DNA from 3 places in the Clostridium chauvoei genome. Region 3 is predicted to be linked to each of the others. Evidence: riboswitches for the same ligand, from Rfam matches in the RefSeq annotation. Region 3 holds a riboswitch; each other region holds the start of a gene.

Region 1 (12,178 bases), 790 kb from region 3:
ATGTAACATTCCTGTAATTATAAATGGAGCTACCATTGTTATAGCTGTAATTAATATTGTAGATGCTCCTAAAAATATCATTCCTATATATATTAAATACCATATTAGTCCTACTATTAACCCTACTATAGGATAAAACTTTAGTATGTTCCTTGCCCCCTCATCATCCCATTCATAATAAGGTAATGGAATAACTGTAAACATACTAACAGCCATTAAAAATCCCTTAAAATATTTTTTCATACGATCTCCTTTAATATATCTTTTCCTTTATGAACTATTATATTTCCATAAGAGCACTCTACTACAACATCACTTAGTTGTGCTATTTCTTTATTTGTATATCCTAACTCTTTTCTGAAGGCCTCTGTATAAGAATCATAAATTATACTATCACTAAAAACATAATCTGAAACTATTATTGTATTTTTACTTTTAGATACTGTGTCTTTTAATCCTTTTACTATTTTATTAGATACAAGTTCTATAAATTTATCTTTAATAAACATTTCATTTGTTACAAGAGAAGTTATGCTATCTATAAATAAAGTATCTTCTTTATTTATATTTGTTGAAATTTCTTCTATATTTCTTTGCTTTTCTATAGTTTCAAAACCATATCTCTCTCTGTCTTTCAAATGATTTTCTATCCTTTTTAAATCTTCTAAATCATATGGATTCATTGTAGCAATATAATATAATCTTCCTTTATTACTTTCTAGAGCTTTAGCTAAATTTTGACCATACATAGATTTACCACTCTTAGCTCCCCCAATTATTAAGAAAATCATTTTTCTATCCCTACTCTTGCAGATATTTTATGTTGCTCAAAGGGATGTTTAATTGGATTAATCTCAGAAACATAATGAGCTAAATCAACTAACCTCTTATCTGGATTCCTTCCTGTTAATACTACTTCTAAATTTTCAGGTTTATTTTCTAAAAATTCTATAACTCTATCTATTTCTAAAATTTCATAATTTAAAGCAGCCATGATTTCATCCATAATTAATAAATCATATTTTTCTTCTATAGCCTTTTTAGTAACCATCTCAAATCTTTTTCTATGTTCTTTAATAACTTCTCTCTTATCTTCTTCACTTAAATAGTTAAAAAATCTTTTCATAGGTACACCAAATAATACATCAAAGTTATCTAACTTAGCTATTGAATTTAGTTCACCTGTATCATTATCTTTTAAAAACTGAGTTAAAAGCACCTTATACCCTCTACCACAAGCTCTAACTCCTAATCCCATTGCTGCTGTTGTTTTTCCTTTTCCATTTCCACAATATATATGAATAAGTCCTAATTCCATTTTAATCCTCCTTAATTTCTACTATATAACTATCTTTACTTCTTACCGTTTCTAGATAACTTGGGTTTATTTTTGCCTCTTCAAAAGTTGCCATATTATTCATCATTGCACATGAATACTGAACTATTGAAAATGCTATAGGACAACCACTTCCTTCGCCTAATCTCATATCCAAATTAATCATTGAATCTAAATTTAACTCCTTCATAGCAATATTATATCCAATTTCCTTAGATAAATGAGACGGAATCAAATATTCTCTTATTAAAGGATTTAACCTTACCGCTGATAAAGCTGCAACAGAAGATATAAATCCATCTATAACAACTGGTATTTTGTAATGTGCTGCTCCTATAAACACACCTGTCATTGCAGCTATATCAAAACCTCCAACCTTTGATAATACATCTATTGGATTATCTTTATTAGGTTTATTTATATCTAAAGCTTTTTTTACTACACGCTTTTTTTTCTCAAAAGCTTCCTTAGTTACTCCAGCTCCTTTTCCTACAGCTTCCTTAACTTCACAGCCTGTTAACGCAATTAATACAGCACTACTTGTTGTGGTGTTTCCTATTCCCATTTCTCCTACACCTAAAATATCATAGCCTTTAGCATATGCTTTTTCCACCATCTCGATACCCACATTTATTGCATTAATACACTCTTCATAACTCATAGCAGCTTCTTTAGCTATATTGTTTGTGCCTTTTCTTATTTTTCTATTTATTGCACCATAAATTTTTTCGTCTGTATTAACACCTACATCTACTACAATTAAATCAGTATTATTTTCCTTTGCAAGAACAGCCACTCCAGTTAATCCCTTAGTAAAATTAATAGTTTGTGCTAACGTAACATATTGAGGTGCTGAAGCTACCCCTTCTTCTACTACGCCATTATCAGACGATAATACAATAATACATTTTTTATTTATACTATTTTTTAACTTACCAGTAATACCAGAAAGTTTTATTGCTATATCTTCTAGCTTTCCAAGACTTCCTAATGGTTTAGCTAAAGAATCCACTCTTACTCTAGCTTCTTTCATGATTTTTTCATCTAAAGGTTCTATTTCATTTATAAAATTCATTAATTTATTTCTACTATTCATTACATCACACCCATTTTATAATTATAAATAAAAAAACACCTTACTATTTGTAAGATGCTTGTATAAACTTAATAAAATATTTTATTATACAATACACCCTTCATACACCGTGAAGTTAATAGTGTTTAAAGTACAGGCAGGTATTCCGGCTTGAGAATCATAACCTTTTGTCTTAGTCTTCCCAAAATAAATATTCAGTGACTTTTAAGACTAGCTCCTCTCTTACGGCGGCGGGACCGCATAGGAATTAAACCTATTTCCCTTTTAATGTAATAAACAACCTCTACAGAAATTATTCCTCTTTTTGTTATAATATCTTATAATTTAGATATTATTTCTATATTTCATTATAACATAATCTAATAATACTTTTAACATTATTGCCTTAATTTTTCACTATTAATAAATGTCTAATGGAAACTTCGGAATTTATCGGGGAGTACAAGATCTGATTTATTTACAAACTGTAAGTTAAGAGTACTCAATCCATTAGTGATCAAGAGCTATTACCATTTATTTATTATGTATATTCCATAACCAATTATGGTATAATTTAAAAGTAATATTTGAAATACCGTAGAGGATGGCTACGGTGGTTGTACGTATTCCCACCTTGGGCTATTGATGATTTTCATCTTAGCTTAAGGGGGTGGTATTGGATATGATACTTACTTTGTTAATTCTTATAATATTTTTATTAATAGTTATACTAAAGGCTTTAAGTTCAAAAACTAAACTTTTAGAATTTGAACTTAACATAGGTATTAAATGTTTTAAATTAAGTTTTAAAACAAATGAAAAAAGCACTCCATCCGACCAAGAATAGTTGTGCTTTTTCATAATTAAAATTATTTAATTAAATCCAATAGCCCTAAAACTAAAAACGTTCTAAGGATTGCTTAGTGTTGACGCACTAAGCTTTTCTTATTTATATTATATCAAACTTTTATAAAAAATAAACATAAAAATTTCTTAATCCATATTTTTCAATTTCTATTTTTTATAATTACCTCCATTATTTAAATAATAGTAAATTTTATTATCAGTGGTTAGTTTATCCTTGAACCCACTTTTCTCAATTACTTTTTTAGATTGTATATTGTTAATAAAGTGAGAATAAACAATAGAGCTAATATGTTCATCATTAAATGAATACTGAATGATTTCGTTTATAGCTTCTATTGCTATACCTCTCACCCAAACTATTTTTATTTAACTAACGAATGTATCACGTTAATAATGGTCAATCCATAATTAACAAAGAAATTCTTTTGATCTTGCGAATAGGAATTTCTTTCTGCTATTGCTTCATCTGTGCTCATATTATTGAAAGATGCTTGTCTATTTGATATCTCAACAAATTTTTGATTTATCAAGTTATCTATATCAATATGACTAGATTTCAACTCGAAGGTAAAACTTGCAACAAATTCTCTTCTAACTGCATATCGAACGGTTCCATTATCATCACCTCCCTGAGCAATAATTCTATTTCTTATTTCTCCGTAAGCAAAGTCATTAGGCTGTACAGAGGGTCTCGCTAACACTTTAGGAAATTCTTTTATCTCATATCCCATTTTATATAAATAATACGTTACAAGATAAAACCAACATTTCTTTTCACTATCATAACAATCCACATCTGGCTGACATAGTTCCTTGAATTTTGTTATCGCTTCCTCTACATCATACACTTCAAATTCATAATCATCTATTTCTTCATATAATCATCACTATAAATTCTTATTTATCGCTTAATTTTATGTTACTAACTACTCATTTAACCCTATTTTTCCTTCTTTAAAAGTATTTCTATAAAATATTATAAAGCATGTTATAGTTACTAATGCTGCTATTACATCAGCAAATGGTTCTGCCATTAATACTCCCATTAATTTATTACTAAAGAATACTGGTAATATAAAGATAAATGGAATTAAAAGTATTACCTTTCTAAGTAATGCTAACATTAAAGATATTTTTGCTTGCCCTAGTGCAAGGAAAGTTTGTTGACAAGCTATTTGAGCCCCAAACATAAAGATACCTGCAAAGTAAATTCTTATACTCCATGAAGTAATTTCTACAAGTTCTGGTTTATTATTAAATATTCCTACAAATACTTGTGGGAATATCATTAATAAAGCCCACATTACACCTGTGTATATTAAACAACTAATAAGTAACATTTTAAATATCTTTTTTACTCTATCATGATTCTTTGCACCATAATTATAACTTATAATAGGTTGTGCTCCCTGAGATAATCCCATTAATGGGAGAATTACTATTTGCATAATACTACTCATTATAGTCATAGCTCCAACTGCTAAATCACTTCCATACATAAATAACTTATTATTTAATGTTATTAACACCAAACTTTCAGTAGCTTGCATTATAAATGGTGAAATACCTAAAGCTACAATTGAACCTACTATTTTTACATCTGGTATTAAATATTTCTTTCTTATCTTAATTGTACTCTTCTTACCAAATAGGAAGAATAACACCCATATTGCAGAAATTATTTGAGCTAATATTGTTGCTAAAGCTGCACCTTTAACCCCCATATCAAAACCAAATATAAGAATAGGATCTAATATTATATTTATAACTGCACCTATCATTACAGTTATCATACCTGTTTTTGCAAAACCTTGTGTATTAATAAATGGATTCATCCCTAATGCTATTTGAACAAATACTGTTCCTATTAAATATAACGTTAAATAATTATTAGAAAAACCAATAGTTGCTTCACTTGCTCCAAAAGCCCAAAGTATAGGCTCTTTGAATATCAAAAATCCTACTGTTAATAAAGCTCCAAGAACTATTAACATAGTAAAACTATTACTAATTATTTTTTCTGCTCCATCATTATCATCTTCACCCATTTTTATGGCTGCTAAAGGAGCTCCTCCCATTCCTACAAGTGCACTAACTGCTGATATTATCATTATTATTGGGAATGCTACTCCAACACCAGCCATAGCTAAATCCCCATTTGGTATTCTTCCTATAAATATTCTATCAACTATGTTGTATAATACATTAACAAGTTGAGCTATAATAGCTGGCAAAGCTAATTTAAATAATAATTTCCCTACTGAATCTTTTCCTAAATTTGTAGTTCCTTTTGCCATTTACTCATCCCCTTTTCATTTTGAATTATAATTCATATAACTACTTATAATATAATACTACTTTAATCTTGTTTAATAAATAGATTTTTTAAAATTTTTCTTAATTTTTACTTATTTTTTATACCTCTTAATTTACAAAAAAAATCTAACTTAAAAATAGATTTTTTATCTACTTTTTAGCTAGATTTTTTATTTATTATTTGCTATTTATCTTATTTAAAAATATTTCTATTTCATTTTTATTTAAAAAAACATCACCTATATTTCCATGCCTTCTGTCTATTTTATTATTAGTATGAAAATCTGATCCTGCTGTATATATTATATTTCTTTCTTTAGCTAAATTTTTAAAACTCTCTGTTTCCTCTTTAGTATTTTTAAAATATATAGCTTCAATACCATCAAACTCTAAATTTATAATTTCTTTAAATACTCTAGATTTTATTTTTATTGGATGTGCTAATACAATCATTCCTCCAAAAAACTTTAAAAACTCTATTCCAGTTTGTATATCTAATCTATTTTTTTCATTATCTCTAAAAACTGAAATATTTCCTTTCATAAGTTTTTCTAATGCTTGTATATTATGATTCTTAATATACCTTAACCCTTTATTAAAATCTTTATTTTCATATCTATCATCTAAAAAATATGCTAGTATATGAATTTTATTACCATTATATCTTGTTGATAATTCTAAGCCTGGAATTACTCTAATCCCTAACTCTTCTCCTGCTTTTTTAGCTTCGATTATGCCAGATATTGTATTATGATCTGTTATAGAAATTATATCTAACCCTTTTTCCTTTGCTATTTTTACTACCTCTGTAGGCGTATGTTCACCATCCGATTCCGTTGTATGCAAATGGAAGTCTCCTTTTGTGTACATTTATACCCTCACATATTATTTGTTCATTTATATAATATGCCTTAGATATAATTTAGTAACTAATTTATAACTCTATTTATATTTTATTTTGATATTTTTCTTAAATAGTGTTTATTTTTAAACATTATGAAGTAATTATAAATAATATCCTCTTTTTCAGAAAATAAGTCTATTTATGTTGAAATAATACTATATAATTATTATTGCAAATTTGAATAAAAGTTGGAGGTTATACTGGATATAGACTACTATGTCCCCTTTCAAAAGAAAATCTTGAAAAAATCATCATAGCTGAATTAGGTATAAAAAAAAGAAGATTTTCAATTAGTGAGAACAACTGAATTTATAGGCTTGAATTTTTAAATTTAATCTAAAAATCAAAGGAGCAACTATATTGCTCCTTTTGATGGTGCTTATTTAATTATTTGTTGTATAACACTAGTTTTATCAGTATAAATAATACTTTTTTCTTTTCTAAAATTATCTTTTATGTCATGGAATATTATTTTCAGAAGAGCCACATCCATATACTTTTCATTATTTGAAACTGCTTTTATAGCATTAACAATTTCACTACCTGCTGATTCTTTTAATATATATCCATCAGCCCCTATATCTATAACTTCAGTTATGGTTCTTCTATCATCTTCAACTGTAAGCATAATAACTTTTATTTTATTAAATCTTTTTTTGATTTCCTTTAAAGTATCTATACCATTAAGAACAGGCATGTTTATATCTAATAAAATAATATCTGGAACTTCTTTTTCTAATAATTCTAAAACTTCTCTTCCATTCTTACATTCCCTTAATATAGATATATTGTCCTCAAAACTTAATATTCTATCTAAGCCTTCCCTAATTAAGTCATGATCATCTACAATAAATATTTTTATTTTATTCTCTGTCATTTCTTTGTGCTCCTCTATTGGTTGGCAATTTTATAATATATGTAGTACCTATTTTATTAGTTGATTTTATTTCTATTCCACCTTGCAGTTGATTTACTCTATCTAATATTCCTATTAATCCATAACTTGTCCCATTTTCTTTTATAAATCCTAATGTCTCTTCTACATTAAATCCTACGCCATCATCTCTAATCATAAATATTATATGATCTTTTTCACAAGAAAACTTTATAATTACATTATTAGCTTGAGAATGTTTTTCTATATTAGTTAAAATTTCTTGAATTAATCTATATATAGCTATTTGTATTATGTTATCTATATAAACATTATTAGGAATACTATCAACTTCAATATTTATATTTGTATCATTTGATATATTCCTAACCATTTCTTCTATAGCTTCATATAATCCTTGATCTTCTAATGCTAATGGTCTTAAATCAAATAATATCCCTCTAACTTCCTTTAATGCTTTTTTTACATTAGCTTTTAAGTCGTCTAACTCCTCTAACCCTTTACTTAAATCCTTTTCAACTACTTTTTTACAAAAATCTATCCTCATCAATGAGTTAGCAAGATATTGTGCTGGTCCATCATGAATTTCCCTTGCAATTCTTTTTCTTTCATTTTCTTGATTTTCTAAAATTTTAATTCCTAATAATAATTGAGAATCTCCCTGAAAATTTTTTATATCTTTTTGAACTTTTCCTTGCAAATAACCTAACGCTACATTCATTTTATTAACCACATTGTCAGCATCTTCTATGTTTTTCAAATAATTTTTCAATACTTGCTCTAAATCATCCCTTTGTTTCCTTAACTCTTTTTCCTTATTTTGCTTAGTTATATATTTTACTCTTATATCTAGAGTTTCCTCGTATATATCTCTTACTAATTCTTCTGCACCATTTTTAAAGTTCCTAGAAGTTTTAGCTAAAAGTCTTCTCATTCCTCTATCTATTTGCTCTAATTCATCTACTTCTCTAATAATTTCATCTATTTGTATTTTTATTTCATCTAATTCTTGTTTCTTATTTTGAAACTCATCTCTTAAATTATCTACAATTTTAAAAATATTATTTTTACCATCATTTATTTCACTTATTACTTTATCTATTATTAAATTTATTGCAAAATAACTATTATCTTTTTTCATCTTTTTTTCTACTCTCAATACCCTTCTATTATTTCATAGTATTAGTTAGTAATTCTTTTAATATTATAATATTTTACTATAATATTTTAGCATATTATATTATTATCCTCAATGTAATTTCCCTTTAATAATTTATTATTAGACAATTTTTGTCATTCAATGTATTGTTTTATCTATTATATCTATTTTATTTTTTATATCTTCTGTAATTTCTATTCCATCATACCAATTTCCATTTTCCACTATCTCATCCTTTGAAAAATACTTAGCTTTTAATATAAATTCTGGCCTATATTCGAAATGTAATATATCAAAATGCTCCCATTTACCACCCCAAACAAAGCCATTATTTTCAAAAGCTTTAACTAATTCTTTAGGATAAGAAGCTATTCTTTTAGAACCTTCTTCTTCACTTACCCATTTCCAGTAATCGCTGTTATGTCTATTTAAATCAATAGCAATTCCATAAGCATGTGCACTAAGCCTTCCTGTACCTCTTACTACTCTATAATTAAAAGTTCCATTTACAGGTGCTACAAAACCTCCTATTTTAGGATTTGATTTTGATGCTTCAAAGGCTTCATTTAATGCCTTCTTTAAATTTTCTGATGCATCTGCCTTTTTATTAAAAGGAAATGTTCCATAATTAGTTGAAGTTTGTACCAAATTCTTAGTTATACTTCCTTCGCTACTTCCATAAACTTCATTTAACAAAGTATATACCCTTGCTCTTCCTGGATCTTTATTACCCTTTTGAACTTTTTCAATTTCATCTAATGGGTATCTAACTTCTAACATATCTTGCACATCTGGGTTTGATAACTTCTCTTCGTCACTTTTAGGCTTTTTATCATCATATAATACCTTATTACCACTATTCATTACTAAATAAATTAATCCATTACTATCCTGCTCTATAGTATTGATTTCATCTTTATATGCTAACATTAATACTAGCAAATCTCTTTTAGCTGTAATATTATACAATTGGTTATCTTCCATATTAACTGCTGACACACTTACAGCCATGGTATTAAATAGAAAAATACCTATAACTAATATTTTTTTTATAAATTTCTTCATAGCCTCACCTCATAAGAATATTTTCATTCTTATGTTTACCAAGGATAATTTTTATATGTATTCTTTATTTTAAGTATTGATAATTTTAACTCTTTAAGCAATGCATATATTTTTCTACTTCTCCCCATGGAACTATGAAACCTTGCCCTTTAGAACAAAATATTGAACTTGAAGTATAATTAATATCAGCATTTTTATCATAAGATATCTTACTTATAACTTCTTCTTCATTATGGCATAAGTCATATCCATCAAATATAAAATTAATTTTCCCTTTACCTTTAGTTAAGGCTATAAACTCTTTACTGTAGTCCATAAAAGTTGCTACTGGCCCTCTTCCTATTATTATTACTCTATCACCTTTATTTTCTTTTATTTCAAATGATCCATTTAATTTTTGTATATCTGATAAAACTCTACCCATATAATCAATTTCAATATCTATATTAAAATTATAATAAGGTTCTAATAAAATATTATTTGCTTTTTCTAATCCTTGCCTTAAAGCTCTTAAGGTAGCCTCTCTAAAGTCTCCTCCACTTGTATGCTTATCGTGATTTCTACCTGTTATCAATATAATTTCTAAGTCTGTAATAGGTGAACCTGTTAATATCCCTTTATGATCTTTTTCATAAATATGAGTAGCTACTAAATTTTGTTGTCCTACAGTTAAATTATCTGTATGACATTTACTTGTAAAAATTATTCCACTATCTCTTTTACCTTCTTTAATACTTAAGTGAACCTCTGCATAATGTTTTAATGGCTCAAAATGACCATATCCTAAAGTTTCACCTTTTATAGTTTCTTTATATAAAATTTCACAAGGTCCAAAACTTATATCTATTTTAAATCTTTCATTAACTAATTCTTTTAATATCTCTAATTGTATAACCCCCATAATATTAACTTGTAATTCTTTAAGACTTTCATCCCATAATATATTTAAAGCAGGGTCTTCAGCTTCTAAAATTTTAAAAACTTTTAAAATATCCTTTGGATTTAATTTTTCATCATATATAACCTTAGACTTTAATGTTGGAATCATATCATAATTAATGTTACCCTTTATATTTCCTACTCCATCACCAGGCACTGCATCTATTAACCCAACTACAGCAAATAATTCTCCTGCTGAAACTTTATCCTCAGTCTTATATTTAATTCCATTATATATTCTTATTTGACTTACTTTATTTGATTTTCTATTTTTTAAATCTCCATATTCTACTTCATCTCTAACTTTTAATGTTCCTGTTAAGGCTTTTATATATGTTATTCTAGCACCTTCACTATCATGTCTTACTTTATATACTCTTCCTGAAAACTCTTTATCTTCTTTATAATCTGTAAAAGTTAACTTATCTAAATTATTTATAAATTCCTCTACCCCATTATCTTGAAGAGCTGACCCACTAGATACTACAAAAATTTTATTTTCTTTAATACTCTCTTTAAGTGTCTTTTCCCATAAGTTTTTATCATAATCTCCCTCTAAGTACTTTTCTAATAACTCCTCATTATTTTCTGCAACACATTCTATAACCTCTTCTTCCATATCTTCTTTAGTTAAATCCTTTGAAATATAACAAATATTTTTTGTAAATTTATTTTTAATTTCCTCTAATATTTTCTCTAAAGAAGTTCCCTCTCTATCAATTTTATTTATAAATATAAAAGTGGGCACATTATGTTTTCTTAATAAACTCCAAACCGTTTCTGTATGTCCTTGAATTCCTTCTGCTGCACTTAAAATTAATATTGCATAATCCATTATTTGAAGTGCTCTTTCCATTTCTGAAGAAAAATCTATATGACCTGGAGTATCTATTAAATAATATGTTGAATTATTATATTCAAATATACCTTGATCTGAAAATATAGTTATTCCCCTTTCTTTTTCTATATTATGATTATCTAAAAAAGATGTTTTATGATCTACTCTTCCTCTATTTCTTATACTCTTTGTATGATATAGTATTTGCTCTGCAAGAGTTGTTTTACCTGCATCTACATGAGCTAATATTCCAATTGTTTTTTTCATCTTTTACTACCTCTAAATAATGTTTCTATAAACTTATTATATAAAAAAAGATATGGAATACCTAGCTGTATTCCATATCTTTCAGTTAAAATTCCCACTTAATTAGATTTATTTTCCCTACACCTTTAAATTTAATACTTTTATCTAAAATTTCGTTATATATTCTAGTTGAAAATGCTTCCTCTCCTGAATTCAAAAATACTTCTATAGTTGATTCATCTGAGAAAATTCTTATTTCTTCTATATTTTGTAATTCTACCGCTCTAACTTTCCTTCCACAACCACTCTTTCCTAATGACAGCTTAAATATATGGTTATCATAAGATAGTTTACAATCTTCTCTTAGGTTTATTTCAATATTCTCTACCTTATTTAAAGTTATTAATAATTCATAAGTATTACTTCTAAATATATCTAATGAAATATTATCTTCTAGTTTAATTTCCTTCATTTCAAATTTTGATTTTCTTAAACCTTCTAATTCTTTTATTGGCTTTTGATAAAGTTTATTATTTTC
Region 2 (6,857 bases), 780 kb from region 3:
ATAAGGAACTTATAAAGAAAGAATTTAACTTAATAATAAATACGAATAAAAAATGTTAACAATATAAAAATATTCGGATTTTCTCTTGAATAAAGAAAATCTAAATATTATAATTTGGATGAAAATAGATTATTAAGGAATCATAGGGGGTAGTCATGCAAAATTTAAGCAGCAAAAAGAGAGTGGTATCATTTTTACTTATTTTAACAATGATGGTTTCATTTATATTACCAAGTATAGATGTTAATGCAGTAACAGAAGAGTATGTAAATAATGATGAGGTTATAATTAATATTTTAGGAACGTCCGATTTACATGGAAGATTTATGAATTATGAATATTCAAGAGATGTTAAAGTAAATGGAGGTTTAAATCAAATAGCAACTATTGTAAAAAATCAGAGAGCAGAAAATAATAATACAATAGTTATGGATAATGGAGATACTATTCAAGGAAACTACAACCATTTATTTGTAAATGGTAAAAACCCAATGATAGCAGGAATGAATGCTATAGGGTATGACGTATTTTCTTTAGGTAACCATGAATTTAATTATGGAATGGGTAATTTAGAAAATGTAGTATCACAAGCAAATGAAAATCTAAGTGTTCTTTGTGCAAATCTTTATAAAGATGGAAATAGAGTTTTTAATCGATACATAATAAAAGAATTATCAGGAATTAAAGTAGCTATAATAGGAGTTGTTACTCCTCATATTATGAAATGGGATTCTCAACATTTAGTAGGATATAATGCTGAAAATCCAGCTATTGAGGTTTCAAAAGTAATTAAAGAAATAAAAAATAGTGGTGGGGCAGATGTGTTTGTAGTTTCAGCTCATATGGGTGTTGATGGAGAATTTGGAAAGGGAGATAGCTTAAAAGATATTGCAACAGAAAACCCAGAAGTTTCTGCAATATTAGGAGGTCATAGTCATCAATCAGTACCAAGTCAAATGATAGGTGACACTATAGTCTCATTACCAAAAAGTAATGGTGAATTTGTTTCAAAGATAGAATTAAAAGTTAAGAAAACAAATAATACAGTTGAAGTTATTGATAAAAATGCATCATTAATATCAGCTAAGGGTGTTGAAGAAGATGAAGAATTAAATAGAGAGTTAGCTGAATATCATGAAGTTGCTTTGAATGATGCTAGAAAAGTAATTGGACAAATGGTAGGAGGAGACTTAGCAAGTCCAAACGAAGTTAAAGGCATTACCCAAGCAATTATACAAGATGATGGAGTAACTGATCTTGTAAATGAAGTTCAACTATATAATAGTAAAAAGCAGTTAGAAAACATAGGTGTAGATACAAATAATATATATCAAGTATCAGCAGCAGCACTTTTTAGCTCAAATTCCAATATAAAAGAAGGTGCTATAACTAAAGCAGGAGTATCTAATATTTATAAGTATGATAATAAGCTTTATACAATAAAGACTACTGGAAAACAGTTAAAGATTTATTTAGAAAAGAATGCAGAGTTTTTCAATACTTATAAAGATGGGGATTTGACAATTTCATTTAATACAGATATCCCAATGTTCTTATATGATATGTTTGATGGAATTAACTATAATATGGATATATCAAAAGAGGTTGGAAGTAGAATTACAGAATTAACTTTTGAAAAAGATGGAAAACAAGTGGTGGATGAAGATGAGATTTACTTAACAGTAAATGATTATAGATATAATTCAGTATTAATACCTTTACTAGAAAAAGGACAACATATTAAAGTATATGATTCGAATAACGATCCAATTTCAGATGTTAGAGATTTGATAATAGACTATATAGAAAATGAAAAAGGTGGAATTTTAGAAAAATCAGTAGATAACAATTGGAAGATTGTTGGAAATGACTGGAATGAGAGCCAAAGAGAATTATTAGTTAAAGCTGTTAATGAAGGAAAAATACAAGTTCCTAATTCAAATAGCAAAGCTTTAACCTGGGGAGAACTACAACAAGCATTATCTACAAAGATTCAATTATTAAGCTTTAATGATTTTCATGGTAATGTTATTGAGTCAGGAAAAAATGTTGGATCAGCTAAGTTTGTTGGAGAAGTAAAAAGATTAAAAGAAGAAAATCCAAATACATTTGTATTATCAGCAGGAGATTCTTTCCAAGGTACAGCTATATCAAATCTTCTTCATGGGGAACCAGTAGCTGTTATGATGAGAGAAATGGGAGTAACTTATTCTGCAGTTGGAAATCATGAATTTGATTGGGATAGAAGTAATATAGAAGAATGGGCAAAAATTGGTGAGTTTGAATTTTTAGCTTCAAATATTTATGATAAAGCAACAGAAAAACCAGTTGAATGGGCAAAACCTTATGGTAAGATTGAAGCTGGTGGAAAGACAATAGGACTTATAGGATTAGCAACACCAGAAACTGCGTATAAAACAAAACCTGACAATGTTAAGGATTTAGAGTTTAGAGATATGGTAGAAAGCACTAAGTATTGGGCAGAATATTTAAGAAATACAGAAAAAGTTGATGCAGTAGTTGTTCTTGGACACATAGGTAGTGAGCAAAATAGTAAAACTAAGGAAATTAAAGGAGAAGCTGCTGATTTAGCAAAAGAAGTATCTGGTATAGATGCAATAATATCATCACATACTCATAAGTTTGTAAATGGAAAAGTTAATGATACGGCAATTGTACAAGCAGGATATAATGGTAGAGGTATTGGGAAATTACAATTTATATTTGATTATAATGGTAATTTAACTGTAGAAAATGAAGTAGATCAAATTTATAAGAGAGTATCAGAACTACAAGAAGATGAAGGTATGAAAACTATTATTGATAATTATAATAGTGAGTTAGAGCCAATATTAAATGAAGTGGTTGTGAATATAGATACAGATCTTACTCATGATAGATATGAAGGTCTTTCAAAGTTAGGGCAATTTATGAGCAAATATATGGCTGAAGCAGTAGGTACTGAAATTGCTATAACAAATGGTGGTGGACTTAGAAAACCTCTTCCAGCAGGAGATATAACAGTAGGAGATATGTGGGAAGTAATGCCTTTTGATAATACATTAGTAACAATGAGCCTTAAAGGATCAGATATAAAGAAAGTTATTGAACATGGTATTATGAATGAGTCAATAGGTTGGGTTCAATTCTACGGATTAAAAGTATATTATGATAAAGATGCTAATGAAGGAAATAGAATAACATCTATGAGGTTATTAGATGGAACTAAGATTGACATGAATAAATATTATACTGTAGTAACAAATGATTTTATGGCAACAGGTGGAGATAATTATGACTTCTCATCATCTAAAGATATGGTAGATACAGGACAACCTATTAGAGATGCTATAATTAATATATTAAAGCCTCTTGGAAAGGTAAGCTTTAATTTTGATGGAAATACTTTAGTTTCAGGAAAAGATACTCAAGTAGATGAAGATAACTCAGGTAATTCAGGAAGTACAGATAATTCAGGAAATCAAAATAATGGAGAAAAACCAGAAGTAGGTGGAGTAAATAATGATAAATTACCAACTACAGGATCTCCAATATCACCTAACTTTATAGTATTTTTAGGGTCATTATCAATAATTGGTGGAATGGTAATTAGAAAAAAGAAAAATATAGGATAATTATTTACGTTGACATATTATAACAACAATAATATAATCATTATGAAAATTAAAGCATATAAGGTGTTATAAACTTAATAGGGAATCAGGTTTAATTCCTGAGCTACCCCAGTAACCGTATAATGGACGAAATCTTAAAAAGTCACTGCTAAATAAGCGGGAAGGCAAGAGAGTAGGATGAAGTAAAGCCGGGAGACCTGCCATATATGTTAGATTATTATCTTCTGAGGGTGAGATAATAAGATACAAGTTGTAGTCTATTTTAATTTTTATGTTATTATAGCGTAATCAATTATGTATTTAAGGGTATACTTTCATTTGTATACCCTTTATTTATAAAACTTTTTAGTTTTATAATAGACCCTAATATTAATTAAATAAAATTAGGAGGAAAACATCAATGAAAAGAAGAAACAAGATTCTTTTAGTGGCTTTTACAATGTTATTTGCAATTATGCTTTTAGCAGGTTGTGGAAAGACAGAAAAAGTAATGAAAGACAGGGAAGGTACAGAGTTTACATTACCAAAGGAAGTTAATACAATAGTTTCAACAGCACCATCTAATACGGAGGTATTAGTGGAATTAGGATTAGCGGATAAACTAGTTGCTATAGATAAGTATTCAGCAGATGTAGAAGGTGTAAATAAAGATTTACCTAAGATAGATTTTAGAAATCCAGATGCAGAAACTATTATAGCTTTAAAACCAGATTTAATAATAGCATCAGGTCATAATAAATCAGGGGAAAATGATCCTTTTGCCTTAATAAAGGAAGCTGGAATTCCAGTAGTATATATTCCAAGTAGCTATAGTATAGACGGAATATACGGTGATATAGATTTTATGGCAGAAATTACAGGGACTGAAAAAAAGGGTAAAGAAATCGTAGAAAATATGAAAAAAGAAGTTGATTCTATAAAAGCTATCGGTGATAAGATAACAGACAAAAAGAAGGTTTATTTTGAAATAGGATCAGGATCAAAATTAAGTAGTTTTGGTAAAGATACTTTCTTAAATGAAATGATTGAAATAATAGGAGCGGAAAATATATTTGCTAATGAAAAATCATGGATATCACCAAGTCCAGAATCAATAGTTGCTGCAAATCCAGATGTTATATTAACAAATATGCCAGTGGTAAATGGGATAAAAGCAACAGAAGATATAAAAAATCGTGAAGGTTGGGAAAACATAACAGCTATAAAAGAAGGCGCTGTTTATGGAATAGATAAAAATGCATCAGCAAGACCATCTCAAAATGTTGTAAAAGCATTAAAAGAAATGGCAAAGGCTGTTTATCCAAATGAATATAAATAAAAAGAATAATATATTAATGATACTATCAATACCTGTAGTATTTTTAATAATCTGTATTGGAACTTCCATTGGGAGTTCCAATATTAGCATTATAGATATTATTTCTATAATAGGAAGTAAGATTTTTAATACATCACTTTCAGCAGGTATAGATCCTAAAGATGTATCTATAATATGGAGCCTTAGATTACCTAGGGTTCTATTAGCATTTCTAGTAGGTGGAGCTTTAGCGGCAAGTGGAGCAGTAGTACAATCAGTCCTTAAAAACCCTCTTGCATCACCCTACACTTTAGGTGTATCGTCAGGGGCATCTCTTGGGGTTGGACTTATAATAGTTTTTGGAGTTTCTATTCCCATCCTTGGAAACTTTACATTACCCCTAATAGGTTTTATATGTAGTTTAATTACCATGATTATAGTATTGACTTTTGCTACGAGAGTAGATAAAGGTTTATCAAATAATACTATTATATTATCAGGTATGGTTTTTTCACTTTTTTTCAATGCTGTTTTAACTACTTTAACGGCTTTATTTAGTAATAAAATAGAAGCTATAACAATGTGGCAAATGGGTTCATTTTCTATGAGAGGATGGAGCTATGTAAAATGTGGACTTCCATTCTTTATAGTTGGAATAATAGGTGTTATGATGTATTGTAAGGAAATGGATGTGTTAACCTTTGGAGAAGAACAAGCAAAATCTATAGGCGTAGAGGCAGAAAAGGTTAAAAAAAGATTATTTTTCTTTACAGCAGTTTTAACAGGGGCAGCAGTTGCAATAAGTGGAACTATAGGTTTTGTAGATTTAATTGCACCACATATAGTGAGAAAAATATTTGGATCAAAACATTCTAATGTTATACCAATGTCGGTAGTTTTTGGAGGGTGTTTGATGGTGGTTACAGATTTAATATCAAGAACTATAGTAGTACCATCAGAACTACCAGTTGGAGCTATAACAGCCATTATAGGTGCCCCATTTTTTGCATACCTATATTTTAAAAAATCAAAGTAGGTGATTTAATTTGTTAGAAGTAAATAATGTTAGTTGTGGTTATAATGGTATAGATGTAGTTAAAAATGTTAGTTTTAATGTAAATAGAGGGGAAAATATATGTATAGTAGGTCCAAATGGATGTGGGAAAAGTACTCTTTTAAAAGCTATATCAAATTTAATTCCAAGCACAGGAAATATATCTTTAGATAATAAAAAAATTATCAAGTTAAATAGAAAAGAATTAGCAATTAAAATTGCTCTTATGACTCAAACTGCAAATATTCAATTTCCTTATAGTGTATATGAAACGGTTTCATTAGGAAGATATGCTCATTTAAAAGGTGTCTTTTCAAATCTTAGTAATGAAGATAAAGATATAGTACTCAAATGTATAGGTAGTGTTGGATTGTTAGATATAAAAGATAAACTTATTACTGAACTTTCAGGAGGACAAATGCAAAGAGTATTTTTGGCAAGAGCCTTTGCACAAGATCCAGAAGTTATTTTATTAGATGAACCAACAAATCATTTAGATTTAAGGTGTCAAATAGAAATACTAGAATATTTAAGTAGATGGACAAAGGAAAATAATAAAATAGTAGTTGCAGTATTACATGATTTAAATTTAGTTCAAATGTTTGGAGATAAAGTAGTAATTATGAAATCTGGGGAAGTTAAACGTGAAGGAATACCGAAAGATGTATTTCAAGAGGATTTATTACAAGAGGTATATGGTATAGATATAAAAAGTTTTATGATAGAAACATTAAAAAGATGGCAGATAGTGTAAAGTTTCGTATGAAAAAATAGCTTATGGCTAATTTGGAATAATAGTTAAAAATATCTTTATAATATCTAAGAAAATTTTAAAATTGAATATGCTAAAAAGACCTTCGGTAACGGAGGC
Region 3 (12,178 bases):
AGGCGATAAAAAAACTTGGGGTAGAGAAGGAAAATAATTTGCAAGCTTCTAAATCTAAATATACAAGTAAGTTATGGATAGAAGTTCAGAAATATGTTTCAAGTACAAATTGTACACACTTTTCTATTGAAGATAGCGTAGAAAATTCAAATTTTATTAATGATATAGAATTTAATGAGCTTATATACTATAGGCTTATTCATTTAAGAAAAGCAAATGTTCAAGGAAAAGAAGTAGGAAAACCTAAGCTTAATATATATTGCTGTGATGTTACCTCTATGTATTCAGAGATTTTTGATGCTAAAAACCCATCTAAAAAAATAGAACTTGTTTTGAATCAAGAAGTAATAAATAATAAGGTGAGAAGATATATTTTTAGAATATCAGATATAATGAATAGCTATAGAGTTGAAGAGGGAAAACAGATAATATGTAAATGTGGAAAAATAATTACTGAAGATATGACTTATGCTCTAGAAAAGGGGATTTGTATTTATTGTGGAAATCCTTTAGGGTGTGCATAAGTTTAAAATAACAACATATAGGAGGAAATTTGATGATTACAAAAAAACAATTAAAAGAGGATATAATAACTTATGATATAATAACTTATACTGATGAGAATGGTGAAAAAGTAGAGTATGTAGAAGTTACATTAGTAGACAGAGTTATAGATGTTTATATGGATATAAGAGAAGTAAATATAGGTCTTATAGCTAATAAAATAATAGAAGATAATTTATATGAAGAATAAATTTAAAATACACCTCATGTTAAGGTGTATTTTATTTTGAAGAAATTTATTAAGATTTTAAATCATTTCTTGGATAGTAATTCTTAAAGGCATCTTCATAATCTTCAGGTTTATTAAAATTCTGCACTTCACTTACGTAAGTACCTTTTTCATCTGATACTAATTCGTGAGTTACAGTTTTATTCTTTTTATTCATAATAAAACACCTCCTTTAATATCATTTTTCCCCCAATAAATTTTCATATACTAAAAAAGTCATTTGAGAAATTAATCTCAAATGACTTTTAAAAATTACATTTTCTTATGGAATGTTCTATTTATAACGTCTAATTGTTGTTCTCTAGTTAACTTAATGAAGTTTACAGCATAACCTGAAACTCTTATAGTTAATTGAGGATATAATTCTGGACGTTCCATAGCATCTAATAAAGTTTCTCTATCAAATACATTTACATTTAAGTGATGAGCATTATTTCCAAAGTATCCATCCATAAGAGCGCTTAAGTTTGTAATTCTATCTTCAGCAGTCTTACCTAGAGCATCTGGAATAATTGAGAATGTATTTGAAATACCATCTTGTGATTCTTCATATGGTAATTTAGCAACTGAGTTTAGTGATGCAAGTGAACCACTATTATCTCTTCCATGCATTGGGTTAGCTCCTGGAGCAAATGGTTCTCCAGCTTTTCTTCCATCAGGAGTAGTTCCTGTCTTCTTACCATAAACAACATTTGATGTTATTGTTAATACTGATTGAGTGTGGTATGCATTTCTATAAGTCTTGTTCTTTCTGATCTTCTTCATCATGTTTTCAACTAAGAATATAGCGATATCATCAACTCTATCATCATCGTTACCGTACTTTGGATAATCTCCTTCAACTTCAAAGTCGATAGCAATTCCTTCTTCATTTCTTATAGGCTTAACTTTAGCATATTTAATTGCTGAAAGTGAGTCTGCACATACAGAAAGTCCAGCGATACCACATGCCATTGTTCTAAATACATCTCTATCATGTAAAGCCATTTGTAAGCTTTCATATGAGTATTTATCGTGCATATAGTGAATTACGTTTAATGTATTTACATAAAGATTAGCTAACCAATCTGTCATTACTTCGAATTTATCCATAACTTCTTCATAGCTTAAGTATTCACTAGTTATAGGAGCAAGCTTAGGTCCTACTTGAACACCTGATTTTTCATCTTTACCACCGTTTATAGTGTAAAGTAATGTTTTAGCTAAGTTAACTCTAGCTCCGAAGAATTGCATTTGCTTACCAACTCTCATAGCAGATACACAGCAAGCTATAGCATAGTCATCTCCCCAATAAGGTTTCATTAAATCATCATTTTCATATTGAACTGAGCTTGTATCAATTGAAACCTTAGAACAGAAATCCTTAAATCCTTGAGGTAATTTAGTTGACCATAAAACTGTTAGATTAGGTTCTGGTGAAGGTCCTAAAGTATAAAGAGTGTTTAGTATTCTAAATGAGTTTTTAGTAACTAAAGCTCTACCATCTAATCCCATACCAGCAATTGATTCAGTTACCCAAGTTGGATCTCCTGAGAATAAATCATTGTATTCTGGAGTTCTTAAGAACTTAACAAGTCTTAATTTCATTACAAAATGGTCTACTAATTCTTGAGCTTCTATTTCAGTTATAGCACCAGATTGTAAATCTCTTTCTATATATATATCTAAGAATGTTGAAGTTCTACCAAGAGACATTGCAGCACCATTTTGTTGTTTTATTGATCCAAGGTATGCAAAGTATAACCATTGTACAGCTTCTTTAGCATTAGTTGCAGGATTTGATATATCAAGTCCATAAGTAGCAGCTAATCCTTTTAATTCTTTTAAAGCAACAATTTGATCTGAGATTTCTTCTCTTAATCTTATAATGTCTTCATCTATGCAGTTTACTTCTAAACTTTTCTTTTGAGCCATTTTATCTTCAATTAATCTATCTATACCATATAGAGCAACTCTTCTATAGTCACCTATAATTCTTCCTCTACCATAAGCATCTGGAAGACCAGTTACTATACCATATTTTCTAGCAATTTTCATTTCATCAGTGTAAGCATCGAATACACCTTGGTTATGAGTTTTTCTATATTTAGAGAAGATTGTAGATATAGATGGGTCAACTTCATATCCATATGATTTAGCAGCATTTTCTGCCATTCTAATTCCACCTTGAGGCATAACAGCTCTCTTAAGTGGAGCATCAGTTTGAACACCAACTATTTTTTCTAAAGCTTTATCTATATATCCTGGAGCATATTCGTTTATTCCTGATACAGTTTTTGTATCAACATCTAATACGCCACCATTTTCTCTTTCTTGTTTAAATAATTCGCTTACTTCATCCCATAACTTAGTAGTAGCTTCAGTAGCACCTTCTAAGAAAGTAGAATCTCCTTCGTATGGTTTGTAGTTGTTTTGAATAAAGTCTCTTACGTCTATATTTTTTGTCCAATTTCCACCGTTAAAGTGCATCCATTCATTTCTCATTATATCAACCTCTTAAAAAAATATTTTATAACAAAACAGTTATTAATTAATAATTATTATCATGTTAAAAATATAACATTATTTTAAAAAGAATGCAATAGCAATTTTGAAAAATTAATAAAAAATAGCAAAAATAATATTAAATATTGAAAGTAAGTGAAAATTTATCTAGTATTACATTTATTTACTATAGACATACAAGGGTATTTTTATGTTAAAATTGGCATAATATTATTTTAATAAAAAAGAATTATATATTAAAAAGGAGATTTCTATGAAAGTGATGACCTTTAATTTAAGGACTGACTTTATTTTAGATATAAATAATAGATGGAAAAATAGACGATATATAGTTTATGAAGTTATAAATAAATATCAATGTGACATAATAGGTGTTCAAGAATTAACTGAAAAAATGCTTAAGGATATAAGTAAAAATATAGAGAATTATAATATAGTGGGAAGACCAAGAGCTCAAAAATTATTTGTAGAGAGAAATGATTTATTAGTATCTAAAAAGCATCAGATATTAGAACATAACACTTTTTGGTTATCAAATAAACCAGAAGAAGTCGGGACTTCAGTATGGTATTCAATGTATCCACGTATATGTACAACAGCTGCTATAAAGTTAAATAATAATAAAATTATAAGAGTATACAACACTCATTTAGATTGTTTACTTCCTAAAGCAAGAGAATATGGATTAAAAAAAATAGGGGAGTATATAGAAAAGCAATATGATAAGGATGGATTTCCTGTTATTTTAATGGGAGATTTTAATGCAAATCCTAATAGTGATTTAATTAAAAAATTTTTAAAAGGTGACTATACTTCAAAGAAGTTAACAGCTGTTCAAGAATTTAAAAAGGATATATATGGAGTATCTACAATGAGTAAATTCAAAGGAAATAAAAAGGGATATCATATAGATTATATATTTACATCTGAAGAATTTAATGTAAAAGATACTAGTATAGTAGAGTATAACAAAGAGGGTAAATATCCTTCGGATCATTACCCTCTTATAGCAGAACTACAGATTTAATTTTTTAAATTTAAGATAACTAATAAAAAACACAACTATTGCTGTGTTTTTTATTAGTTTAGAATGTATTTTCAAATATATTTGCAATAGGGCCTAAAATACTTCCTTCATCCTTAGAAGAACCTCCAGTTACAGGAGCAGCAGCAAATACTTTTGATGCTAATCTGCTAAATGGTAGGCTTTGAATCCATACTTCTCCAGGGCCTGATAAAGTAGCAAAGAATAACCCTTCACCACCAAAAAGAGTATTTTTAATTCCACCAACAAATTGTATGTCATAATTAATGTCTTTAGTCATAGCAACAAGACATCCAGTATCGATTTTTAATTTTTGACCAGGAGATAAAGTTTTCTTTACAATAGTTCCTCCTGCATGAATAAAAGCAAGCCCATCTCCTTCAAGCTTTTGAAGAATAAAGCCTTCACCCCCAAAAAAGCCAGTTCCTAGCTTTCTTTTAAAATCAATTCCAATATTAACACCTTTAGCAGCACAAAGAAACGCATCCTTTTGACAAATTATTTTTCCACTATAAGATGATAAGTCTATAGGAATTATTTTTCCAGGATAAGGAGAAGCGAAAGCTACTTTTTCTTTAAAAGCTCCTGTATTAGTAAAAGCAGTTAAGAATAAACTTTCACCAGTTAAAACTCTTTTAGCAGCAGAGCCTAATTTCCCTAGTATACCGCTATTTTTAGAATTTCCATCTCCAAAGATAGTTTCCATTGAAATATCATTATCCATCATCATCATTGCACCTGCTTCAGCAATGACAGTTTCTTTAGGATCAAGTTCAATTTCTACAAATTGCATATCATCGCCGAAAAGCTCAAAGTCTATTTCATGTGAATTCATAAATAAATCCCTCCTTATATTAATAGTATATACATTATTTTAATGTTAATAAAGTAATAATAGTAATATTTTAACGATAAATTTACTAAAATATATACCTATATTAAATATTTATTGAAAACTGAGTAAATTTAAGGAAAATAGAGAAAAAATGAATATCATTATCAACAAGTAGAAGCATCGGTGATTCTTGGGATTGAAAATTAATATCAATTAGATTATTATGATATAGAAGTCTGGGGGGAGGGAAAATATGTTAGCAAAGGTATTGAAAATTTATTTTAAATATGGAAATTTTTCAAGTAGATTTGTTGCAGATAAATTAGGGATTAGTGAAATTATAGTAGATGAATATAAAAAACAATTAATAAGAATGGGATATTTAAAAAAACAAGATGAATGTAGTCTTGAGGCCTGTAAAACTTGTAGTTGTGGTTGTGTAGGTAAAAAGTTAAATCCAATAGTGAATTGGAATATAACTGATAAAGGTTATAAAATTATAGAAAAATGTTAAAGAAAGGGGTAGTTAAATGAGTACTTTAGAAAAGGTAAAAATAGGAGAAGAAGTAACGGCTAAGAGAATTGCAAAAGAAAGCACGGTTAGAAGAAGACTTCTTGATATGGGAATTACACCAGGGGTAACAATTAAGGTTACAGGAAAAGCGCCTATGGGAGATCCAATAGAAATTTTGGTTAGAGGATATAAATTAACCTTAAGAAAAAATGAAGCCAGTGCTATATTCGTTGAATAATAAGCTAGGAGGTAAAGATGATTCCAATAAAGTTTGTTAAAGAGGGAGAATCAGTAAAAATTATTAAATTAGCATTATCAGAAGAATTTGCTAAAAGAATGAGAGAAATTGGCTTGGTATCAGGAAATAAAGTAACAGTTGTAAAAAATGATGGCAAATGCATTATTATTTCAATTGGAGAAAGTAGATTTGCACTAGATAATAGTTTAGCAGGTAAAATAATGGTTAGAGAATAATTATTGATAATGATAATTAATTTAGAAGTAGGGGGATAAAATGAAGACTATTGCATTAGCAGGAAATCCAAACTGCGGTAAAACAAGTATATTTAATATTTTAACTAAAACAAGGCAGCATGTAGGAAACTGGCCAGGAGTAACAGTTGAAAAAAAAGAGGGGACTTTAAAATATAATAAAAAAGAATATAAGGTGGTAGATTTACCAGGAACTTATAGTTTAGGTGCATATTCAGAGGATGAAATAATTGCAAGAAACTACATAATTAATGAAAAGCCAGATGTAGTAATTAACGTAGTAGATGCTACAAATTTAGAAAGAAATCTTTATATGACTTTACAGCTTTTAGAAATGAATACAAAAGTAATTCTTGCTGTAAATATGATGGATGAAGCACAAAATAAAGGTATATCTATAGATATTAAAAAATTATCTAAGGAATTAGGAATAACAGTGATTCCAACAGTAGCTTTAAAAAGTGAAGGTATTAATGAGTTAATAGAAGCTGCTATAAGTGATAATATTAAAAGTACAAGCCAAGAAATAAATTATGGGGATGATCTTGAAAAGCATATATCTATTCTAGAGGAAGTTTTAAAAAATAATAAAAACACTTTAGGATATGAAGAAAGATGGTTGGCTATAAAATTATTAGAAAATGATAGCTATATAAAGAAGTTAATAAGTGAAGAGAATATAAATGGCTTTACTAAAATAGTTGATGAAACTGCCGCAACCATAGAAGATAAAATTGGCTTTGAAGCAGAAATAGCCATAGTAGATAAAAGATATGAAAAAATTACTGAAATAGTTAGTAGAACTATAGTTAAAAAATCAGAGAATACTACTACTTTAACAGATAAAATTGATAAAGTAATAACGAATAAATTCTTAGGATTACCTATTTTTGCTATAGTTATGCTAATCTTATACCAAATTACCTTTACTGTAGGAGCTGGAATTCAAGATTGGACAGATGTACTTATAGCTGATTTAGGGGAAAAGACAGTTGCTTTTTTAGAAACATCTGGCGCTCCAGATCTTTTACTTAGTTTTGTTGGAGATGCACTTTTTGCTGGAGTTGCCGCTGTTGTAGCATTTCTTCCGCTTATAATGGTAATGTATTTCTTAATAGGAGTACTTGAAGATAGTGGTTATATGGCAAGAGCAGCTTATGTTATGGATAGAGTTATGAGATCTATAGGACTTCATGGTAAAACATTCGTATCAATGCTTGTAAGTATAGGTTGTAACGTACCAGGTATTATGGCAACAAGAACTCTTGATAATAAAAAAGATAGAATGATAGCAATACTTATAAATCCATTTATATCCTGTGGAGCTAGATTACCAATATACGCAGTATTTATATCAGCATTCTTTGACAGTTATCAAGCCTTAATATTATTTGAATTATATGTAACAGGTTTAATAATTGCATTAATTGCAGGAAAGATATTTAGTAAAACAATATTTAAAGGTGATCCTTCACATTTTGTAATGGAATTACCTAGTTATAGAGTTCCTTCACTTAAAAATATTCTAATGCTTATGTGGGATAAAGCAGGAGCATTTATAAAAAGAGCAGGAGTTGTAATATTACCAGTAATGATAATTCTTTGGGTATTATCTACATTCCCATTAGGCTCAGAACAATATAGTGAAAATACATTATTAGGTATGATAGGAACTTCTATAGCACCATTGTTTAAATATGCAGGCTTTGGAACATGGCAAGCTTCAGTATCATTGATAACAGGTATTCTTGCAAAGGAAACTGTTGTTGGTACAATGGGCTTAATATATTCAGGAATATCTGAAGGGCCAGTATTAGTAAGCGCTGTACAAACAGTATTCACACCTCTTAGTGCCATGGCATTTATGGTAATGTCCCTTTTATATACACCTTGTTTAGTTGCCTTGGGAGCCATAAAAAGAGAAACAAACTCATGGAAGTGGACACTATTTACTGCAGTATATACTTTTTTAGTAGGCTTAGTAGCAGCTACTGTAGTCTATCAAATAGGTAGCTTATTAGGTTTCCAATAGTATAAAAAATGAGTCATAGAGTAATCTATGGCTTATTTTTATGTTTGAATTTATATTATTATATTAAACAATATGTTACTATATGTATAGTAATACCATGTAGTGGAAGAGTGTTAATGAGTAAAGAATTATTAAAAGGTATCATCAATATATTAATACTTTCAACCCTACCTATTAAAGATTCATATGGATACGAAATAGCAAAAACTATAAAAGAAAAAAGTAATAATGTTAATCATGCTAGTGATAGTATTAAAAAAAATTATTAGAAGAAAATAATATAGAAATATCAAATTATTCTGATATTTAGGAGGCTTGAAATATGAATGAAGAATTAATGGAAGTATCCTTTGGATTAATAGCAAATGCAGGGGAAGCAAAAGGTCTTGCTTTTGATGCAATAAGTAAAGCAAAAGAAGGAAATTTTGAAGGAGCTAAAAATTTAATTAAAAAATCTAGGGAAGAAATGCATAAGGCACATGAATTTCAAACAAAGCTTATAACAAAAGAAGCTTCAGGAGAAAAGGTGGAAATGAACGTATTATTAGTTCATGCACAAGATCATTTAATGAATGCTATGAATTTTCAACAATTAGCTGATGAGTTCATAAGTTTATATGAGAGAATAGAAAAAATAGAAAAGAATTTTAAATAAATTTCATTTATTGCAATGATATAACTAATACTGTATAATTAATGTAATTAAATATTGTAGATTTTAGGTTCTTGAAGGCGAAATCTTTTAAGATTAAAAGGGAAAGTGGTGAAAACCCACTACAGCCCCCGCTACTGTAAAAGCAGACAAATCTCTAAAATATCCACTGACTTTTAGTTGGGAAGGAGGAGAGGAGGATGAAGCTTAAGTCAGGAGACCTGCCTAAATTTCTGTGCTATCCTTCGGTGGGAAGATAATTAGCAAATAGACAATAATTAATTAGCCTTTAGACAGTCTTAATTTATGATACTAATGGTTTATTACTTATGTTTTTTGTTAGAAAATTTAAGCGTCCTCAAGAAGAGGGCGCTTTTTATATTTAAAAATTAAATTGGATAATTGAAAGGAATTTTATTTTATGAAAAAAGCAATATTAGTAGTAAGCTTTGGGACGAGTTATTTAGAAGTATTAGAAAAATCAATCCAAAAGGCGGAAAATCAAATAAAAGATCATTTTGATGGTTATGAAGTTTTTAGAGCATTTACAGCTCATAAAATTATAAAAAAACTAAAGATAAAAAATAATATATTTATAGATACTCCAGAGGAAGCTTTAGATAAATTATATAAAAGTGGATTTGAAGAGGTAATAATACAGCCACTACATATTATTCCAGGGGAAGAGTTTCAATATATTAAAAACGTTCAAGAAGCTTATATAAATAAATTTAAATCAATAAAGCTTGGAAGACCAATCTTCTATTATCAAGGAATAGAAGACTTACCTCAAGATTATTCAATATTTATAAATACTATAGAAGAAGTGTTTGAAAATAAGGAAGCAGTAGTAATGGTTGGACATGGAACAGCTCATTCAGCTAATGCAGTATATGGATGTCTTCAATCAGTGCTTCAAGATCATGGTTATGATAATGTTTTTGTTGGTACTGTAGAAGGATATCCAACCTTTGATATAGTACTAAACAGAATAAAAAAGAAAAATATTAAAGAAGTTACCTTAATGCCTCTTATGGTAGTTGCAGGAGATCATGCAATAAATGATATGGCATCTGATGAAGAGGATTCTTGGAAGTCTATGCTAGAGGCAGAGGGAATTAAGGTAAAGCTTCATATGAAAGGCTTAGGAGAATTAGAAAAGTTTAACAAGTTATATATAAAGAGAATTGAAGATATTATAGAAAACAGATATGTAGGTGCAGGCGAAACTAAAAAGGGGAAAGTAAATGAAAACAATAATAATTTCATCCAACTGTAGTGGTGGAGGTAAAACTACTTTTACCTTAGGTTTAATGAAAGCATTAAAAAATAGAAAATATAAAGTTCAAGGTTTTAAGACTGGTCCAGATTATATAGATACAGGATTCCATACTGAAATAACAGGACAAAGTTCTAGAAATTTAGATTTGCATCTTATGGGAGAAGACGGAGTTAAAGCAGGATTTTCAAGAGGAAAAGGCGATATAGCTGTAATAGAAGGGGCAATGGGGCTTTATGATGGAATGGGAATAACAGAAGAGGGCTCTACTTATAGCATATCAAAGACTTTAGATAATGCTCCAATATTATTAGTTATAACGCCCAAAGCTCAAAGTACAACTTTATGTGCAGAGCTTAATGGTATTAAAGACTTTAAAAAAGCAAATATTGTTGGAGTTGTATTAAATTCTATATCTGAGAGTTATTATAATCTTTTAAAGAAAAGTATAGAAGTGAATTGTAACTTAAAGGTTTTTGGGTATCTACCTAAAAATGATGATATGAAGTTATCTAGTAGACATTTAGGATTAGTTCAAAGTGTTGAAGTAAATAATTTAAATAGTAAAATAGAACTTTGTGCAAGTTTAATAGAAACCTATGTAAATTTAGATGAATTAATTAATGAGTTTAAAGAAATAAATAAGTATGAAGATAACTTTCATATTAAAAATAAAAATTTAAAGATAGCAGTAGCTTATGATGAAGCTTTTAGATTTTACTATAAGGAAAACTTGGAGTTATTAGAGGAAGCTGGAGAAGTAACTTATTTTAGTCCTTTAAAAGATAAAGAATTAGAAAAAGATATAGATTTTATATATTTAGGTGGAGGTTATCCAGAAGTTTTTAAAGATGCTTTAAGTAAAAATAAATCAATGATAAATAGTATAAAATCTGCCTTAGATAGAGGGGTTAAATGCTATGCAGAATGTGGTGGACTTATGTATTTAACAGAAAAAATAGATGGTGTACCTATGGTTGGTTTTTTAAGAGGCGAAAGTGAAATGACTTCTAGATTAAATAGATTTGGTTATGCAAGAGTAGAAACAAAAGGTCTTAAAATAAATTGTCATGAGTTTCATAAATCAAAAGTAAATTTAGAAGAAAAGACAGTTTATAAGGTTAAAAAAGATATGTATACAGGAGAAACTAAGACTTGGGAGTGCGGATATTATAAAAATAATACTTTAGCAGGTTATCCTCATATTCATTTCTTTTCTAACATGGAATTTTTAAAAGATTTATTGGAAAAGTAAGGTGGTGTAAATATGAGTTATATAAAAAATCCTATGGAAATAGAAAATACTAGCTTTGATATTATAGGTAGTGAAATGGGGGACCATAATTTTTCTAAGGATGAGTTAAAAATAGTTAAGAGAGTTATCCATACTACAGCAGATTTTGAATATATGGATTTATTAGATATAAGTAAGGATGCTATAGAACAAGCAAAAAAAATATTAAAGAAGAATCCTATTATATATACAGATACAAATATGGCTCTTTCAGGAATTAATAAAAGAGCTTTAGAAAAACTAAAGGGTAAAGCTATATGTTATGTAAATTTAGAGGAAGTTCATAAAGAAGCTAAAGAAAAAGAAATAACAAGATCAATGGCAGCTGTAGAAAAGGCATGTGAAGACAATGTAGACATTTTTGTGTTTGGAAATGCACCTACAGCATTATTTAAGCTTAAGGAGTTAATAAAGGAAAAAAAGGCAAACCCAAAGCTTATAGTAGCAGTACCAGTTGGATTTGTTGGGGCAAGTGAAAGTAAGGAAAACTTAGAAGAGCTTAATATTCCATATATAAGAGTTAAAGGAAGAAAGGGTGGAAGTACGGTAGCGGCTTCTATTATAAATGCACTTATGTATATGGTAGTTGAAAGGTAGTGATTAAATGACTGACCTTTATATAGAAAGTGGCTTTAAAAAACTAAGATGTGGCTATACTACAGGTTCCTGTGCAGTAGCTGCATCTAAAGCAGCTACTATTATGTTATATAGCAATGAAACTCTAGAATGTATAGAAA

Evidence for each region. Region 3 has a riboswitch for cobalamin ahead of BTM21_RS06970 (sirohydrochlorin cobaltochelatase). Riboswitches for the same ligand answer to the same signal wherever they lie in the genome.
Region 1: linked by a shared signal. The riboswitch ahead of cobT (nicotinate-nucleotide--dimethylbenzimidazole phosphoribosyltransferase) and the one ahead of BTM21_RS06970 (sirohydrochlorin cobaltochelatase) in region 3 are both predicted to bind cobalamin.
Region 2: linked by a shared signal. The riboswitch ahead of BTM21_RS03205 (ABC transporter substrate-binding protein) and the one ahead of BTM21_RS06970 (sirohydrochlorin cobaltochelatase) in region 3 are both predicted to bind cobalamin.

What each region holds. Positions count from the first base shown of each region.
Region 1 covers NZ_CP018624.1:685,913-698,090, reverse strand. The annotation lists gene BTM21_RS03175 (adenosylcobinamide-GDP ribazoletransferase) at 1-243, opposite strand, end outside; gene BTM21_RS03170 (bifunctional adenosylcobinamide kinase/adenosylcobinamide-phosphate guanylyltransferase) at 240-791, opposite strand; gene BTM21_RS03165 (cob(I)yrinic acid a,c-diamide adenosyltransferase) at 788-1,318, opposite strand; gene cobT (nicotinate-nucleotide--dimethylbenzimidazole phosphoribosyltransferase) at 1,320-2,432, opposite strand; cobalamin riboswitch at 2,551-2,732, opposite strand; gene BTM21_RS13635 (hypothetical protein) at 3,088-3,258, shown strand; gene BTM21_RS14200 (GNAT family N-acetyltransferase) at 3,426-3,629, opposite strand; gene BTM21_RS03150 (hypothetical protein) at 3,641-4,126, opposite strand; gene BTM21_RS03145 (MATE family efflux transporter) at 4,205-5,575, opposite strand; gene BTM21_RS03140 (PHP domain-containing protein) at 5,772-6,464, opposite strand; gene BTM21_RS03135 (response regulator) at 6,878-7,375, opposite strand; gene BTM21_RS03130 (sensor histidine kinase) at 7,362-8,534, opposite strand; gene BTM21_RS03125 (M15 family metallopeptidase) at 8,691-9,617, opposite strand; gene BTM21_RS03120 (elongation factor G) at 9,703-11,661, opposite strand; gene BTM21_RS03115 (glycoside hydrolase family 32 protein) at 11,747-12,178, opposite strand, start outside.
Region 2 covers NZ_CP018624.1:701,648-708,504, forward strand. The annotation lists gene BTM21_RS03200 (5'-nucleotidase C-terminal domain-containing protein) at 156-3,635, shown strand; cobalamin riboswitch at 3,680-3,854, shown strand; gene BTM21_RS03205 (ABC transporter substrate-binding protein) at 4,036-4,953, shown strand; gene BTM21_RS03210 (FecCD family ABC transporter permease) at 4,940-5,968, shown strand; gene BTM21_RS03215 (ABC transporter ATP-binding protein) at 5,979-6,740, shown strand.
Region 3 covers NZ_CP018624.1:1,477,764-1,489,941, reverse strand. The annotation lists gene BTM21_RS07020 (hypothetical protein) at 1-524, shown strand, start outside; gene BTM21_RS07015 (hypothetical protein) at 557-754, shown strand; gene BTM21_RS13675 (hypothetical protein) at 804-950, opposite strand; gene pflB (formate C-acetyltransferase) at 1,046-3,277, opposite strand; gene BTM21_RS07005 (endonuclease/exonuclease/phosphatase family protein) at 3,552-4,325, shown strand; gene BTM21_RS07000 (TIGR00266 family protein) at 4,384-5,178, opposite strand; gene BTM21_RS06995 (hypothetical protein) at 5,432-5,692, shown strand; gene BTM21_RS06990 (FeoA family protein) at 5,709-5,930, shown strand; gene BTM21_RS06985 (FeoA family protein) at 5,948-6,166, shown strand; gene feoB (ferrous iron transport protein B) at 6,207-8,216, shown strand; gene BTM21_RS13670 (PadR family transcriptional regulator) at 8,333-8,485, shown strand; gene BTM21_RS06975 (PTS lactose/cellobiose transporter subunit IIA) at 8,539-8,871, shown strand; cobalamin riboswitch at 8,921-9,111, shown strand; gene BTM21_RS06970 (sirohydrochlorin cobaltochelatase) at 9,290-10,147, shown strand; gene BTM21_RS06965 (cobyrinic acid a,c-diamide synthase CobB) at 10,116-11,402, shown strand; gene BTM21_RS06960 (precorrin-8X methylmutase) at 11,415-12,038, shown strand; gene cbiD (cobalt-precorrin-5B (C(1))-methyltransferase CbiD) at 12,046-12,178, shown strand, end outside.